3 regions of the Clostridium hominis genome follow, and region 3 is predicted to be linked to each of the others. Evidence: riboswitches for the same ligand, from Rfam matches in the RefSeq annotation. Region 3 holds a riboswitch; each other region holds the start of a gene.
The links. A riboswitch is a leader RNA that binds a small molecule or an ion and turns the genes downstream of it on or off. The one in region 3 is predicted to bind lysine.

Region 1 (5,340 bases), on a different contig from region 3:
AAATTCTATCTCCTATTGGCTCTATAAAGGTTAAGTTTAATGAATTTTCATTAGCAAAACTCTTAAATAACTTAACCCCTCGAGCATATTCTTCAGCAATAGCATTATTTCTAGCCTCTAAATCTTTAGTATAAATTGAATTATCTTCAATTACTTTATCATAGCGACTAAAAATTGTTGTATTGCTTAAAGATTTATCTAACTCTGAATTTTCATCCTTATTATCAGGATTATCTACCTTTAAATCATTACTTACTACTTTTGCTTCCTCCTCTATACTATTAGTTATCAATAAAACTCCTCCTATAACAAAAGCTATAGCAAATAAAATTAAAGCAATCTTACTTTTTAAATTTTTCTTCATATAACCTCTCCTCTTATCCATAGTTTATATATAATTCCACCCTATTTTTTATTATTTAAAAGAAATTTTCTTTTATACCCCATAATGAATAATATACTTTTCTTCTTTTATAGCCTTAACTATTATACTTATCAATTTATCAAACTCTTCTGATTTACACTTAATATTTTCTTCATTAATTATATTTAAGAACTGCTTAAGAGATGTCGGTGGTATTAAGGTTATTCCATAATAAGCTAAATCCTTATATGGTCTATTTAGATTATGCGCAAAGGTTTCTAATTTCTTCATTTTATCTCCAAACCCTTTATGATATATTTCATCAATAAGATCTTCATCTATAAAAATACAATTATATTTTTCTGGTTTATGCTCATTTTCCCTATACTCTTCAATACAATCAATTATTCCAAACTCATGAACATAGGCCATTATACTACCCCCATTCAATTTAAATATTGAAGAAATTATTTTTCTGAGTTCTTTTCATTATTAGCTTCATTTTTTCTTGAAAAACTAATACAAATATAAGCACAACCTAATATTATAAACACAGGATTTTTATTTACTACTCCTACTATTAGAAAACAGATTGCTGCAAAAAGCCAAAGTATTCCCGTAATATTCTTATCCATATAATCCTCCATTAAATATCTAATTTGATAATTTTATGTTATCACATATTACAAATTTATTCCATAATCCATTCTACATAGAGTCTACCCTCATTCTAAAGTAATCTATTAGCCTGCCCAGTTAATTATTCCTTTCATCCTAATTATTATATTAATAAGCAAAAAAAGGAGCAATTGCTCCTTTTAACCTTTGTATTATCTATTTAATATTACTTTTTTAGTTAAAACATCATATCCAGTATAAGCTAAAGCTAAAACTGCAGTTAATAATCTTTCATGTCCTAAACTTTCTGTTGTGGCTTTTGCAAGTTCTCTACTATGACCTCTTACTTCACAATTAGAAATTGAAATATATGGGTGTATAGTTGGTGTAACATAGCTTACATTACCTATATCACTTGATCCTCCACCAGTCTTAGGTGCATGAATTTCTGTAATACCTAAGCTTCTTAGATTTTCATTGAAAGCTTCTGATAATACTTCATTAGTATTTAAATCATCATAAGGAAGCTCATATCTATCCATCTCAAGTTCGCAACCAGTCATCAAAGCTGCACCTCTTGCAATATTTTTAACCTTTTCTAAAACATCTTCTATTGTAGCTTTTTTTGCTGCTCTTATATAGAACTGAGCTACTGCTCTTTCTGGAACTATATTAGCTGCAACTCCACCTTCAGTAATAATTCCATGCATTAATACATCTTTAGTTACGTGCTGTCTTAAAGCATCAATTCCATTAAATAATTGTATTACAGCATTTAATGCATTTATGCCTTGTTCTGGACAAGACGCTGCGTGAGCTGTCTTTCCCTTAAAAGTAAATTGAATTGGATAAAGAGCACTACTTGTACCACTAGCATAAGTCTTATCATTTGGATGAACCATCATTGCACAATCAAGTTCATCAAATGCTCCTTCTTCAACCATGATTACTTTTGCACCATTTGTCTCTTCTGCTGGAGTTCCATAAACTATTATTTTCCCTCCGACTTGATCTATTATTTTACTTAAAACAATACCTGCTCCTGAAGAGATTGTACCAATCATATTATGTCCACATCCGTGTCCTATTCCAGGTAATGCATCATACTCACATAAATAACCAATAGTTAATCCTGGCTTACCACTATCAAAAGTTGCTTTAAAGGCAGTATCCATATTTAGGTATCTTTCCTCTACTTCAAAATTGTGCTCCTTTAAAAGTTCAGTTAAAACTTTTACTGCTTTATACTCTTCGTTTCCTAACTCTGGATTTTCATATATATAATCGCTTATTTCTATTAGTCTTTTATGTATTTTTTGTCCTTCACTAGTTAATCTCTCTTTCATCTTTAACTCCCCTAAATTAATTAATATTTTTATATATAATTTAGAAGCTGCCTAAGCAGCCTCTCCTATTTTAATAAGTAAAACTTATTTGAATTTTGAGTCTTAAATTTTTTTACATCCAATTTATCATCATTGCAACAGTTATAAATCCTAAGCTTAATAAGAATATTATTGCTTGTATTGGAAGTATCCATTTTACCCATTTAGAATATGGAACTCCAGCTAATCCTAATGACGCTATTAATATTCCTGATGTTGGGAATATTGCATTTGAGAAGCCATCTCCTAATTGGAATATTAAGACTGATAATTGTCTTTGTACCCCTACCAAATCTCCAAGTGGTGCAAGTAATGGCATAGTTACAGCAGCTTGTGCTGAACCTGAAATAACAAAGAAGTTTACTATCATTTGAACTATATACATTAAATATGCAGCTATTAATGATGGTAAATTACCAATTAATCCAACTAAACCATGTAAAACTGTATCTATTATTTGAGCATTTTCTGCAATTATAACTATTCCTTTAGCACAACCTATTATTACAGCTGCCCCAATCATTCCTTTTGCACCTTCTATAAATGCCTCTGCCATATCGTTAAGTGATAATCTTCCAACAATACCTGAACATAATCCCATTGCTAAAAATACTGCTGCTATTTCAGAAATATAGAATCCCTTAACTAATACTCCCCAAACTATAACTCCTATAGCTACTGCTAAAAGAGATAATATAGCTTTATGCTTTATAGTAAAATCTTCATGACTATGAATATTAACTTCTAGTTTTTCCTTTTTCTTTCTGTCTGATTCATAAACTAAACTCTTTGTTGGATCTTTTTTAATCTTATTAGCATAATACATTAAGAATGCTATACCAACAGCTGTTGTAATAGCCCATACTACTGTACGGAATCCAACTCCTGAACCTACTTCTACACCAGCTATATTTTGGGCAATATGTACTGTAAATGGATTTAGCATTGCTGTTGAGAAACCTAATATACACGCAAAATATGTAACTGCAACAGTTAATATACTATCGTAACCTAATGCTAACATAAGTGGAAGTAAAAGCGTTATAAATGGTATTGCTTCTTCTGACATACCAAAAACTGCTCCACCAATAGAAAATATAAGTGTTAATATTGGTATTATTAATATTTCTTTACCTTTTAATTTATTAACTAATCTAACTATACCAAGATCAATAGCTTTAGTTCTTGATACAACATTTATAGCTCCTCCAACTACAAATAAAAATGCAATTATCTCAGCTGCACTCATAATCCCTTCTAGTGGTGCTTGTAGTACTGCAAATATTCCTTGTGGATTGCTTTCTACATAGCTAAAAGTTCCATCTACAACTACAGTTTTCCCTGCTTCATTTACAACTCTTTCATAAGCTCCACCTGGAACAAAGTAAGTTGCTATTGATACTAAAATTATAATTCCAAAAATTATAACTAAAGTATGAGGCATTTTCATTTCTTTTTTCATAACATCCTCTGATTTTTCTCTTTTCTTCTGTAAATTTAACATCTTCATCCTCCTATTGTTTTTTATCTTTCTAGAATAAACAAAAAAGCCTTAAGCTTATCACTTAAGACTCTTATAAATTCAGTATTAATACCTTATTTAAAATACACTTCAGTGATAGCCCTCCATAATCATTTGATTATGACAGTGTTATACATATTCTGTATAACCCCAACATAATAACCTTAAAGCCTCAGTTATTTGTTTCGGCGATATTTCCTTTCATTTTGCACTTATGCTTAATTTTCTTGCAAAGATACTATTAAATACCGCAACCTCTATCTACATATTATTAAATTTTTATATGCATAATTATACATCATTAGGCATATTTCTACAAGTTTTTTATTTGTTAGTTTGATACTTTTTTAATTCCTCTTTTAATCTTTGTATTTCTTCTTCTTTTTCCTTTAGCTTATTTTCATAATAATTCTCCTTATCTCCAAGGTTATTATTTAACATATTTATTAATGAAGCCATTTCATCAGCACTTCCAACTATCCTATTAAATAATAATAAATTAGATTTTAATATTTCCGGAATCTCATGATGAGAATATCTAAGCCTATGATCTATCTCCCCATACCCCTCTTCAAAGATAGTTCTAACTTGAATTTCAGCTATAACCTTTTGATTTGTAGGATAACATTCTACTAAGTAATGAACTGATCTATAACCTGATTGTCGTGACCTTACTTCTATACCTAAATCATCAAATATATATCTATCGTCTCCATCTCTTATGTTTGCTGTTATTTCAACTACATTCCATGTCTTTACTATAAAGTCATGTATATCTTTCCATTGGTCTTTAAATATATGTAAAACTCTTATTCCAATTAAATCTGTTATCTCATTTTTATAATTATCTACATTAAAATGAAAATCTTTTCCATTTTTAACTTTCCTATCTTCCGTTTTTCTTATAATCTTTTCAATTAATCTTTCTGGATCTTTTATTCTTGATTTAACAGAATGTATATTTTCATTGGAACGTAATATATTAGCTATAAAATCTGCTTGAGTTTCATAAGAGTTCTCAAATTTTACAAAGTCATTATATATTTTTTGCAACTCTTTAAAATCAATATTACTTCTTTCTATATATTCCTCTATATGAGGGTATTTTTCTAAATAAAAATCTTTATCTAAACTATTCACTATTAAGCCTCCCTAATGTTGAAAATTAACACTAATAATTGTATTTTAGCATATTATTAATAAAAATATTGTTAATACTTTAGATATACTTTTTCTTTTGATACTAAAATATATGATTTATCTAACATAATGTTAATCATTTAAGTAACGCAATTTCCTTTTTATGGTAATAAGTGTTATAATAGTATTATCCTTATGATTACATAATTTTGGAGGTAATTTAAAAATGAATATTCTTCGCTTTAAAAAAGCAAATTACTACAGAATAACATTAAGAACTATGACATCAGAAGACATATTAAAATTTGAAG
Region 2 (5,340 bases), on a different contig from region 3:
AAGGCACCATTGGTTATTCAGAGATTTGGGGATATAAAGATGCTTGTAGACCAGACTTTAGATCCTATGATTTCTGCATACTTTAAAAACATTGGTCAAACTAAGACTTTAATAGAATTAATTCAAGAACGTAATGATATACAGGGTCAAAGTTCAAGAGAAATGCAAGAAAAGTTTGGACATTATAATTTAGAATTAGAGGAAGTATTAATAGGAACACCTGCAAGTCCAAAGGTAGGAAATGAAATTGAAACAATATTAACTCAATTAAGAAGTAGACAAATAGCTAGGGAACAACTACAAACATATGAAACCCAACAAAAAGCAGCTGAAAAGGAGAAAGAGTTAAGAGAGGCAGAAGCTGTAGCTAAACAACAAACTACATTAACTGAATCTGATATAAATATTAGAATTCAAGAAAATCAAGGTAAAGCTGAGTTGATGAAAGCAAGGCAGGATGCAGAGAAAATACAAAAACTTTCTGAGGCAGATGCTTATAAAGTTAAGAAGCAATCAGAAGCTGAAGCATTTAAAATTAAGGTTACTGCAGAGGCTGAGGCTGATAAAGAAGCTAGAGTAGGTATATCTAAAGCTATAGCAGCTAAAGAACAAGTTAATGCTTATGGGGGACCACAATATAAAGTTATAAATGACGTTATGTCATCATTTGCAAATGCTATTAAGGATGGAAAGGTTGATATAGTTCCTAAGACATTAGTAAATGCTAGCGGAAGCAGTGATGGGGTAGGCACAAATGCATTTGAGTCACTAATGATGCTTTTATTAAGTGAAAAATTAGGGGGATTAGAATTCAATAAAGAAAGTGAAATTTCTGATCAAGTTAAAAGAATAAAAGAGGAGCTTTTGAATCAAATATCAACAAAAGATTATGTGGAAAATAGTTTGTTAAGCGAAGAAGAAAAAGAAAATTAATTATTTTCTTAAAATATGTATATATTTCATTTCGTAGGGAAAACTGAGAAAGAACAAGTGTTAAATTCAGGAGGAAATAAAATGTCAGACAAAACTTTAGTATGTAGAGACTGCGGACAAGAATTCGTATTTACTACAGGAGAACAAGAATTCTACAAGGAAAAAGGCTTTACAAATGAGCCAACAAGATGTGCTGCTTGTAGAAAAGCTAAAAAAGAACAAAACAATAGAAGATAAGTAATCTTTTGTTTTAAAGTAGTATTAAAGTAATAGTTTATTATTTTAATACTACTTTTTTCAATAATTTTAAAATATGTTTACTATAAATCACATTATGACAAAAAAACTCATATGTATATCTTATACGATATGAGGAGAAAGTGATATGAACGAAAGAGTATTTTTAGCTAAAGACTATAGTTACTATGAATCTTTAGGTCTTAGTAAGGAAATAGAAATATGGGAAGATGGTCTTAGAACATCTGGAGATAGAAATTCATATGAATGGTGGTACTTTGATGCAGAGTATACTAATGGTTGCAAATTTGTAGTTATATTTTATACAAAAGATAGGTTTGATGTTAAGGGATCGGGAAAACCTACAGCTACTTTAGATGTTACGCTACCTAATGGACAAACAATATGTAGAACAATAAGTGAGAATACTAAAATGATCGATGCATCAAAAGAGAGTTGTTATGTAAAAATAGGAGATAGCTTTATAAAGTATGAAAATGGAAGTTATCATGTTCATTTTAAAGATGAGTTAGTTCAATATGATTGTGTTATGAAAAGCGACCTTTCTATGTATAGACCTAAAACAGGATATACATTTTTTGGCGAGGATGAAAAATTATATTTTGCATGGTTAGTAGCACAACCAAGTGCAAAAGTTTCAGGATATGTAAAAGTAGGGGGATTAAGTTTAGAGCTAGAAGGTAATGGGTATCACGATCATAATTGGGGAAATGTTGAGATGAATAAAATAATTAATCATTGGTATTGGTGTAGAGCTAAGGTAGGGCCATACACAATAATCGCTAATGATATTATAGCTGAGCAGAAATATGATTATTTAAGGTCAGCTACTATGTTTATTGCTAAGAATGATGAAGTACTACTAGAGGATGAAGAGAAAACTAAGATCGAAAGGAATAATACAAAAGAGCATGATTTAACTAAGAAATTTATAGATAATAATATAACATTTATTTGCAAAGATGATAATGGAGTAAAGTATACTATTGAATTTTTTAGAGAGAAAGATATTTTCGCGTCATCACTTTTAAATGTTATGGGATTATCTTATAGCGAAATTTTATTGGCAATTTCTGAAAAGATAAACCCAACATATCTTAGATGTGTTGGAAATGTTAGATTAACTGTAGAATCAGAAGAAGGTAAAGAAATTTTTCAAAGTGATGCATTATGGGAGCAAATGTTTTTTGGAAATAATAAAACAGCATATATATCAGAGAAATAAGAAAAAATATCTATTAGATAAGAAAAAAAGATTAAGTTGTAACACTTTTTAAAGCATATAATAAACTAAAATCAAAGATGAAAAAATTATTTGACATTAATGTAAATTAATGCTAAACTTGGTTTAAGTTAAAGTAAATTGAATATGTTGTAAACAACTTGATGTAGAGGCCGCGATTGTCATCAGTACTGTAACTGAAAACTTTAAGCTAATATTTATTAGATTAAAGCTACTCATTGGAATGTTATGAGAAAGAGTTATAGGAAAGGGTCCATCGCCGAAATGGATAGATAAAAGTCTATTTATTGGGGCTATGTTTAAGAAGCATAGAACTGTCTTATGAGAATTGCCCAATTTTCATAAAGAAGAGCTACATCTTGTTGGGGCAGAAGGTTTTGTTTTATATTATTTTAAAACAGTCATGAGTGCCTTTTGCTCATGACTGTTTTTTTTATTTACTAACTTATTCAGGTTAAATTTAGTAAATAGGAGGATATAAAATGAAATTATTTGGAACTATGAAAAAAAATCAAAATGGGAACTTAGAAATAGGAATGTGTGATGCTGTTGATTTAGCAAAAGAATATGGTACACCGTTATATGTAATAGATGAAGAATTAGTTAGAAGAAATTGTAGAACTTTTAAAGAAAATTTTAAATCGTATGGAATAGAAACAGAAGTTATATATGCCTCTAAAGCATTTTTAAACCTAGCTATTTGTAAGGTAATTGAAGAAGAAGGTTTATCACTAGATGTAGTATCAGGAGGAGAACTTTATACAGCTATTAGGAGCAATTTTCCATTAAATAGGGTTTACATGCACGGAAATAATAAAACAGAAGAAGAGCTTAGATTAGCTATAGAATCGAATATTGGAAGAATAGTTGTAGATAACAGATATGAGCTAGAGTTGATTCAAGAGTTATGTGATGAATTAGATAAAAATATTGATGTTCTTTTGAGGGTGAACCCAGGAGTTGATGCTCATACTCATGAATATATCCAAACATCAAAAAATGATTCTAAGTTTGGAGAATCTATATTTAGTGAAGATATATATGAAGTAATAAAAAGCTTTATGAAGAGTGAAAGAGTTACTTTAAGAGGATTTCATTGTCATATAGGATCACAAATATTTCAAGAGACATCTTTTTATATGAGTGTTTCAGTTATGATTGATTTTATAAGTAGGATAAAGGAAAAGTGCGATTTTGTTACTAGAGAGTTAAATATGGGTGGAGGTTTTGGAGTTTATTATTGTGAAGGAGATTCACCTATAGAGCTAGGTAATTTTTTAAGTAATATGGTAGTTTCCACTAAAGAAGAATGTTCAAAACATAATTTGGCTATTCCTAAAATAATGATAGAGCCAGGAAGATCTATCATTGCAAATGCAGGAACAACTTTATATAAGATTGGTGGAACAAAGAAAACTTATGGGGAGAAAAATTATATTTTTGTTGATGGGGGAATGACAGATAATATTAGAACTGCATTATATGATGCAAAATATGAAGCTGTAGTAGCTAATAAGCTTGAAAGTAATACAAATATTGAATATACAATAGCAGGTAAATGCTGTGAATCAGGTGATATTATAATTAAGGATATAGTTCTTCCAGAGGTAAAAAGAAATGATATACTAGCTGTTTTAAGTACAGGGGCTTATAACTATACAATGGCTAGTAATTATAATAGAATTCCTAAACCATCAGTTGTATTTGTAAAAGATGGTATAGCAAGATTAGCAGTTAAAAGAGAAACTTACGAAGATGTTTTAAGAAATGATGTTATGTTTTAATAAGTATTAATTTTAATTTATTGTTTGAATCTATATTTTTGATATAAGAAAAAATATTTCATATATTAAAGGGGGCAATTAAATGGATATTGTAGTGCAAAAATATGGTGGTACTTCTGTAGGAAGTATTGAAAAAATTAAGTTTGTAGCTAAAAGGGTTATTAATGAAAAGAAAAAAGGTAATGAAGTTGTTGTTGTAGTTTCTGCTATGGGTAAAACAACAGATAATCTTATAAATATGTCTAAAGAGATTTGTAATAATCCTAATAAAAGAGAATTAGATATGCTTTTGTCAACTGGTGAGCAGATGTCTATATCGTTATTATCTATGGCATTAGAGGCTGAAGGGTATAAATCTATTTCACTTACAGGCTTTCAAGCTGGTATTAAGACTCAGGGGCTTCATACAAAAAATAAAATATCGGATATTGATAGTGAAAAGGTAAAAAAATATTTGCAAGATGAAAAGATTGTAGTTGTAGCGGGATTTCAGGGGATAAATGAAGATGGTGATATAACTACATTAGGAAGAGGCGGATCAGATACTACAGCTGTAGCTCTAGCAGCTAAGCTAAAATGTCCTTGTGAGATTTATACGGATGTAGATGGTATATATTCTATAGATCCTAGAGTATACAAAGAGGCTAAGAAAATAGATTATATAAGTTATGAGGAAATGATGGAGATGGCTACATTAGGTGCTGGAGTTATGGATGCAAGAGCTGTTGAAATAGGCTGTAAATATAATGTTCCAATTTATGTAGCTTTAAATAACGGAGATATAAAAGGAACATGGATAAAGGAGTATGATGAGAGAATGGAAGAAAGAGTTATTACTGGGCTTACAATTAGTGAAAATAATTTAATGATAACTATAAATAATGTGTTGTTTAAATCAAATAATATTGCAAGAATTTTTGAAAGGTTAGCACAAAGTTTTATAAACATAGATATGATAAGTCAAACTGCACCTGTCAATGGATATGTTAATGTTTCATTTACAGCAAGCAAAGATGATTTAGAAATTATAAAAGATGTTATAACTAAAATTAATGATGAAATTAGAGGTATTGATGTATCTATAGAATTAGATATAACAAAAGTATCTGTTATAGGAATAGG
Region 3 (5,340 bases):
GATGTGGTAGATCTATGATTTCTTTTATTCATAGTATGATTGCAACATTTGGAGTCCGTATTCCAATATCATATCTAATGAGTAAAATGACTAACACTTCATTATTTAAGATGGGCTTAGCTTCACCAGTAGCATCCTTTGTCTCAGTAGTTATATGTTTCGGGTATTTTATTTGGTTAAAAAAACATCATAATATAGCCAAATCTGAAGATGAATATATTACTATATCTTAGAGAAACATTTGCTTGGGTAATGAAAAATAACAATCATTAATAAATATTTTTCTCATAGAATTATTAATATAGAACTATATAGGGAGAATCAGTTATGGATAAGTCGATAAAATATTATGAAGTATTAATGGTAAGAAGAAATAGTGAGTTTTTTAGAAAGTATAAACTTCCAGTAGGGTATACTATTAAACCTTATGAGGAAGGTATGGAAGAAAAATGGGCTGAACTTGAGACAGAAGTAGGTGAATTTAATAATATTTTAGATGCTAGGAAGTATTTTGAAAATGAATTTATTAAAGAGGATGTTGATTTAAGTAATTATTGTTATTTTGTGGAGAGCCCTAAAGGAAATGTAGTTGCTACAGCTTCATTATGGTTTGGTAAGCATTTTGATGAAGGAATAAAGTATAGATTGCACTGGGTAGCGGTACATCCAGATTATAGAGGCAAGGGATTAGCAAAGGCACTTATATCCTATATTTTAAAAAATGAAAAATTAAAAGATGAAAAATATATATATTTAACTACTCAAAGTTGGAGCTATAAGGCTGTGAATTTATACTTAAGGTTTGGATTTAAACCTTACTCAGGAAGTAGGCCTGAAAATTGGGAGTGTTGTCATATGGATTTTGAAAATTATAATAATGAGGCTTGGGAACTTATATGGAGTAAAATTAAGTGAAATTAAAGTAAAAAAATAAGAGGATACTTAGTAAGTTTTATTAAAGTAATCTGTTTTTTATTTAAGACTATAAATGAGAATTTTGATATAAAAAACAACTACTTAACATATAGTATACAAAGTTATAAATTATGGGGAGGAATTTATGGCTGTTGGTATAGGTATAAAGGGCGTTAGAGAATTATTTCCAGAGTATTATCTAGAGATGTTATATGAAATATATACGCCGAAAGAGGTTGACTTAATATTAAAAAGCTATTTACTAGGAAGGAAAACTACCTTTAGAATTAATAGGCTAAAAGAAGACGGGGATAAGGTTTTAGATGAATTAAAAAGAAAGAATATTAAGGTAGATAGATGTACTTGTTATAAAGATGTTTATATATTAAAAGAAAAACAAGACAGACTACTACAAGGCTTAGAAGCTTATAAGAATGGAAATATATATTTACAAAATTTATCTAGTATAATGCCAGCTGAGATATTAGATGTAAATAAGAAAGATAAGGTTCTTGATATGTGTGCAGCACCAGGTGGTAAAACTTTGAAGCTGGCAGAGAAGATGAATAATGAAGGCGTAATAGTTGCAAATGAAGTAAATAAGATTAGATATGAACGGTTAAAGTTTAATTTAGAAAAACTTGGGGCAAAGAATGTTACGTCATTAAATTTAGATGGCAGGAGGCTAATGCATATTTATAAGGAATATTTTGATAAAATACTTCTTGATGTACCATGTTCAGGAGAGGGGACAATTAATATTAAAAATACTAAAAAACTTAAGCTATTAAAGAATAGTCCTTTCGTAAAGGTACAAAAAGAGCTTATACAATCAGCTTTTGTTGCATTGAAAAAAGGCGGGATTATATTATATTCAACATGTACAATTTCGCCACAAGAAAATGAAGAAGTAATAAATTATTTACTAAAAAGGCATAAAGATGCAGAAATTTTGACTATAAATTTAAATATAACTAACTATAAAAGTGGAATAATTTCTTTTAAGGATAAGGTTTATGATGAGAGAATAGGTAAATCTATTAGGATTATTCCAAATGAATTTATGGAGGGTTTTTATATTTGCTTAATTAGTAAAAAAAGTTAAAATGCAATTTTTAAAAGGTAAAATTGCAATTTTATAAAAATATTGAAAAATATATATTGAAAAATATATAGGAATAGGTTATTATGGTAACAAATAGAATAATTAGAAGATAGAGGAGCGATACTTAATAGTAGTTGTAATGAGCTAAGCAGCTGTGAGTTACTACAAAAGGATTTATCGCCGAAGGATATAGCTAATGCTTTAAAGCTTTATTTTGGGTGTATAGATAATATCTATATGACTGTCACGTTTTGTGGAGTGCTATCATTTAAGGAAATTACAATATTTTGTTGTATACTTCATACCTTAAGTGAACACTTAAGGTTTTTTTTATACAAAAAATGAGTTAAATATTATACATTGGGGTCAAAAAGTATAAAAGTTAATATTTATTTAGCAGGCAATTATAATTCTATATTTTAATATTGTCAGCTGCATCTTCAAAACTATATGAAGATGGGTAATTAATATTATATATAGTCCTTATTATCCTAAAACAAAGGACAAGCAATAAGATTAAGGGGGAAAAAGATGTTAATAGGAGCTTTAAAAGAAATTAAACCAGGAGAATCAAGGGTTATTGTAACACCTGTAGAAGTAGAAGAACTTATAAATGATGGACATGAGGTTTGGGTTCAATCTAATGCTGGATACAATGCTGGATTTTATGATGAAGATTATAAAAAGTCAGGGGCTAAGATTGTAGAAACTAGAGAAGAGATTTACTCAACTTGTGATATGATACTTAAAGTTAAAGAGTTCTTCCCAGAAGAATATGATTTATTAAGAAAAGATCAAATTTTATTCACTTGTATACATCCTGCTGCTAACAGAGAAGAGGTTGATGTGTTACTAGATAAAGAAGTAATAGCATTTACAGCAGAGGATACACATAGATATGGTTCTCCAAACTGTGAAGTTGCAGGAAAGCTAGGGGCTTTAATGGGGGTAAATTACTTACTTAATAACAATGGAGGAATCGGTAAATTAGTAATGGGTATCGGTGGAGCACCAGGAGCTAATGCAATAGTATTAGGTGCAGGAATTGTTGGTAAAGGTGCAATACAAACTTTAGCTTCATTAGGAGCTCAAGTTACAGTCATGGATATAAATATAGGATCTATGAGAGCTTGTCAAGAGTTATATCCTGCAAATGTAAGAACTATGTTCTCAAATCAATCAAACATAAAATCATTATTACCAACTACAGATTTAGTAGTAAATTGTGTTAAATGGCCGAAGCATAGAAAAGACCATTTAATTACTGAAGAAATGCTTGGCTTAATGAAAAAAGGAACAGTAATAGTTGATATTAGTGCAGATGTTGGTGGGGCAATAGAAACTTATAGACCAACAACTCACGAAAATCCAGTTTATGAAGTTAATGGGGTAATTCATTATGGTGTAGATAATATACCAGGGGCAGCAGCTCATACAACTTCTATTGCATATGCAGCAAGTGTATTGCCACATATTAGATCAATAGCTAACAATGGAATTAAGGAAGCTTGTAGAAGAGATGGATTCTTAAGAAGAAGCTTAACTGCTTATAAAGGAGTTCTTACTCATGAAGAGACAAGTGTTATTCAAAATAGAGAATGGACAACACCAGAAGATGTTTTAGGTTTAGTTGGGGCAAAAATGGATATAGCACCTAAAGCAACTACAACAGAAGCAAATTAGCAATAAGCAAATGAATAAAGAGGAGGACTTTATATATGGAAGCGGGAACGCACTTGGGGATTATATCGATATTGCCGCCAATACTTGCTATAGTACTGGCGTTTAAAACTAGAAACACTATATTTTCGTTATTTGTATCGATTTTTATAGGAGTTTTATTAACGGGAAATGGATTATTAGCATTTCCGGACTTACTTAAAAGATCGTTAGGAACTACTAGTTTTTCTTGGATTTTACTTTTAGAGTTATTTATAGGGATATTAATAGCATTCTTTCAACGTACAGGGGCAATTCAAGGATTTACAGAAATTATGAGAAAGAAAAACTTAAGTAGAGTTAAGATACAGTTAACATCATGGGTTATGGGAATGTTTGTATTCTTTAGTGATTATTTTAGTCCATTATTTGTAGGTTCAACTATGAGAAGTTTATCAGATAAGGCTAAAATATCAAGAGATAAGTTAGCGTATATTGCGGACTCTACTTCAGCACCAGTAAGTGTATTAGTACCTATAACTGGTTGGGCAGTATATTTATCAGGATTATTAGTTGGAATGGGGCCAATTATAAATCAAGAAATGGCAATGAGTACTTTTGTTAAGTCATCATTCTTTAACTTCTATGCCATAGGGGCTGTTTTAATGGTTGGACTTATAGCAACTAAGGTGATTCCAGACTTTGGACCAATGAAAAAGTCAGAGGAAAGAGCTATAAATGAAGGTAAAGTATTAAGAGATGGAGCAGAGCCTTTAGTAGGTGAAGAATTAACAGAAACACAAGCTTATCCAGGTTATAAGATAAATGTATTTTTAAACTTTATAGCGCCTGTTTTAATAGTTATATCTATTGCAATAGGAACATATATAGTTTTAGGATCAGCTAAGACTATGGAAGCTTTTATGGCTGCAGTAGTATTCTTAGGAATAGTTATGCGAATTAAAGGTATACCTTTTAAAGATATTATGGACACTGCTGTAAGAGGTATGAAAGGTGTTATGCCAGCTATTATAATATTAGCACTTTCTTATTCAATAAATGAGTTAAGTAAGGAAATGGGAACAGCATACTATATAATAGAGATTACAAGTGGATGGATGAGTGCTGTTGTATTACCAGCTTTAACATTTATTATAGCTGCAGTAATAGCATTCTCTACAGGAACTTCATGGGGAACATTTGCGATAGTTATGCCCATAGCAGTACCTTTAGCTTTTGGCTTCTCAGGGGGAGAGATAAATATGCTAGTATTAGCAACTATATCAGCAGTAGCAGGTGGAGGAGTATTTGGGGATCACTGTTCACCATTGTCAGATACAACAATACTAGCATCTACAGGAGCAGCAGCAGATCATTTAGATCACGTAAAAACACAAGCTCCATATGCGTTAACAGTATCAGCACTTACAATAGTTTTATACCTAATTGTAGGCTTTATAGGAGCATAGTGGTACAAGCAAAGATTTAAAAAGAAATATTCACGGTGAAGAGGAAAGTGCTTACGGTAAATTTATGTTTACTGTAGGCACTTTTTATATAAGGATTATTAAATTAAATCAAGAGAGTTTACAGTTTAATAACTTGATAGTGTAATTTCACAATGGTACAATTATCTAAAAACTTATATTTGTCGGGGGAAG

Region 1: another riboswitch for lysine. It lies ahead of H8S20_RS16185 (YfcC family protein); the one in region 3 lies ahead of H8S20_RS04655 (alanine dehydrogenase).
Region 2: another riboswitch for lysine. It lies ahead of lysA (diaminopimelate decarboxylase); the one in region 3 lies ahead of H8S20_RS04655 (alanine dehydrogenase).

Annotation. Positions count from the first base shown of each region.
Region 1 covers NZ_JACOOO010000038.1:31,280-36,619, reverse strand. Annotated here, with positions in the region: gene H8S20_RS16205 (hypothetical protein) at 1-364, opposite strand, end outside; gene H8S20_RS16200 (hypothetical protein) at 437-796, opposite strand; gene H8S20_RS16195 (DUF8582 domain-containing membrane protein) at 832-999, opposite strand; gene H8S20_RS16190 (M20 family metallopeptidase) at 1,195-2,328, opposite strand; gene H8S20_RS16185 (YfcC family protein) at 2,441-3,871, opposite strand; lysine riboswitch at 3,979-4,157, opposite strand; gene H8S20_RS16180 (RelA/SpoT domain-containing protein) at 4,214-5,029, opposite strand; gene H8S20_RS16175 (hypothetical protein) at 5,256-5,340, shown strand, end outside.
Region 2 covers NZ_JACOOO010000001.1:77,395-82,734, forward strand. Annotated here, with positions in the region: gene H8S20_RS00355 (SPFH domain-containing protein) at 1-933, shown strand, start outside; gene H8S20_RS00360 (zinc-ribbon domain-containing protein) at 1,015-1,170, shown strand; gene H8S20_RS00365 (hypothetical protein) at 1,319-2,416, shown strand; lysine riboswitch at 2,573-2,797, shown strand; gene lysA (diaminopimelate decarboxylase) at 2,917-4,218, shown strand; gene H8S20_RS00375 (aspartate kinase) at 4,301-5,340, shown strand, end outside.
Region 3 covers NZ_JACOOO010000005.1:4,540-9,879, reverse strand. Annotated here, with positions in the region: gene H8S20_RS04670 (MATE family efflux transporter) at 1-233, shown strand, start outside; gene H8S20_RS04665 (GNAT family N-acetyltransferase) at 328-915, shown strand; gene H8S20_RS04660 (RsmB/NOP family class I SAM-dependent RNA methyltransferase) at 1,061-2,020, shown strand; lysine riboswitch at 2,123-2,292, shown strand; gene H8S20_RS04655 (alanine dehydrogenase) at 2,552-3,703, shown strand; gene H8S20_RS04650 (Na+/H+ antiporter NhaC family protein) at 3,739-5,148, shown strand.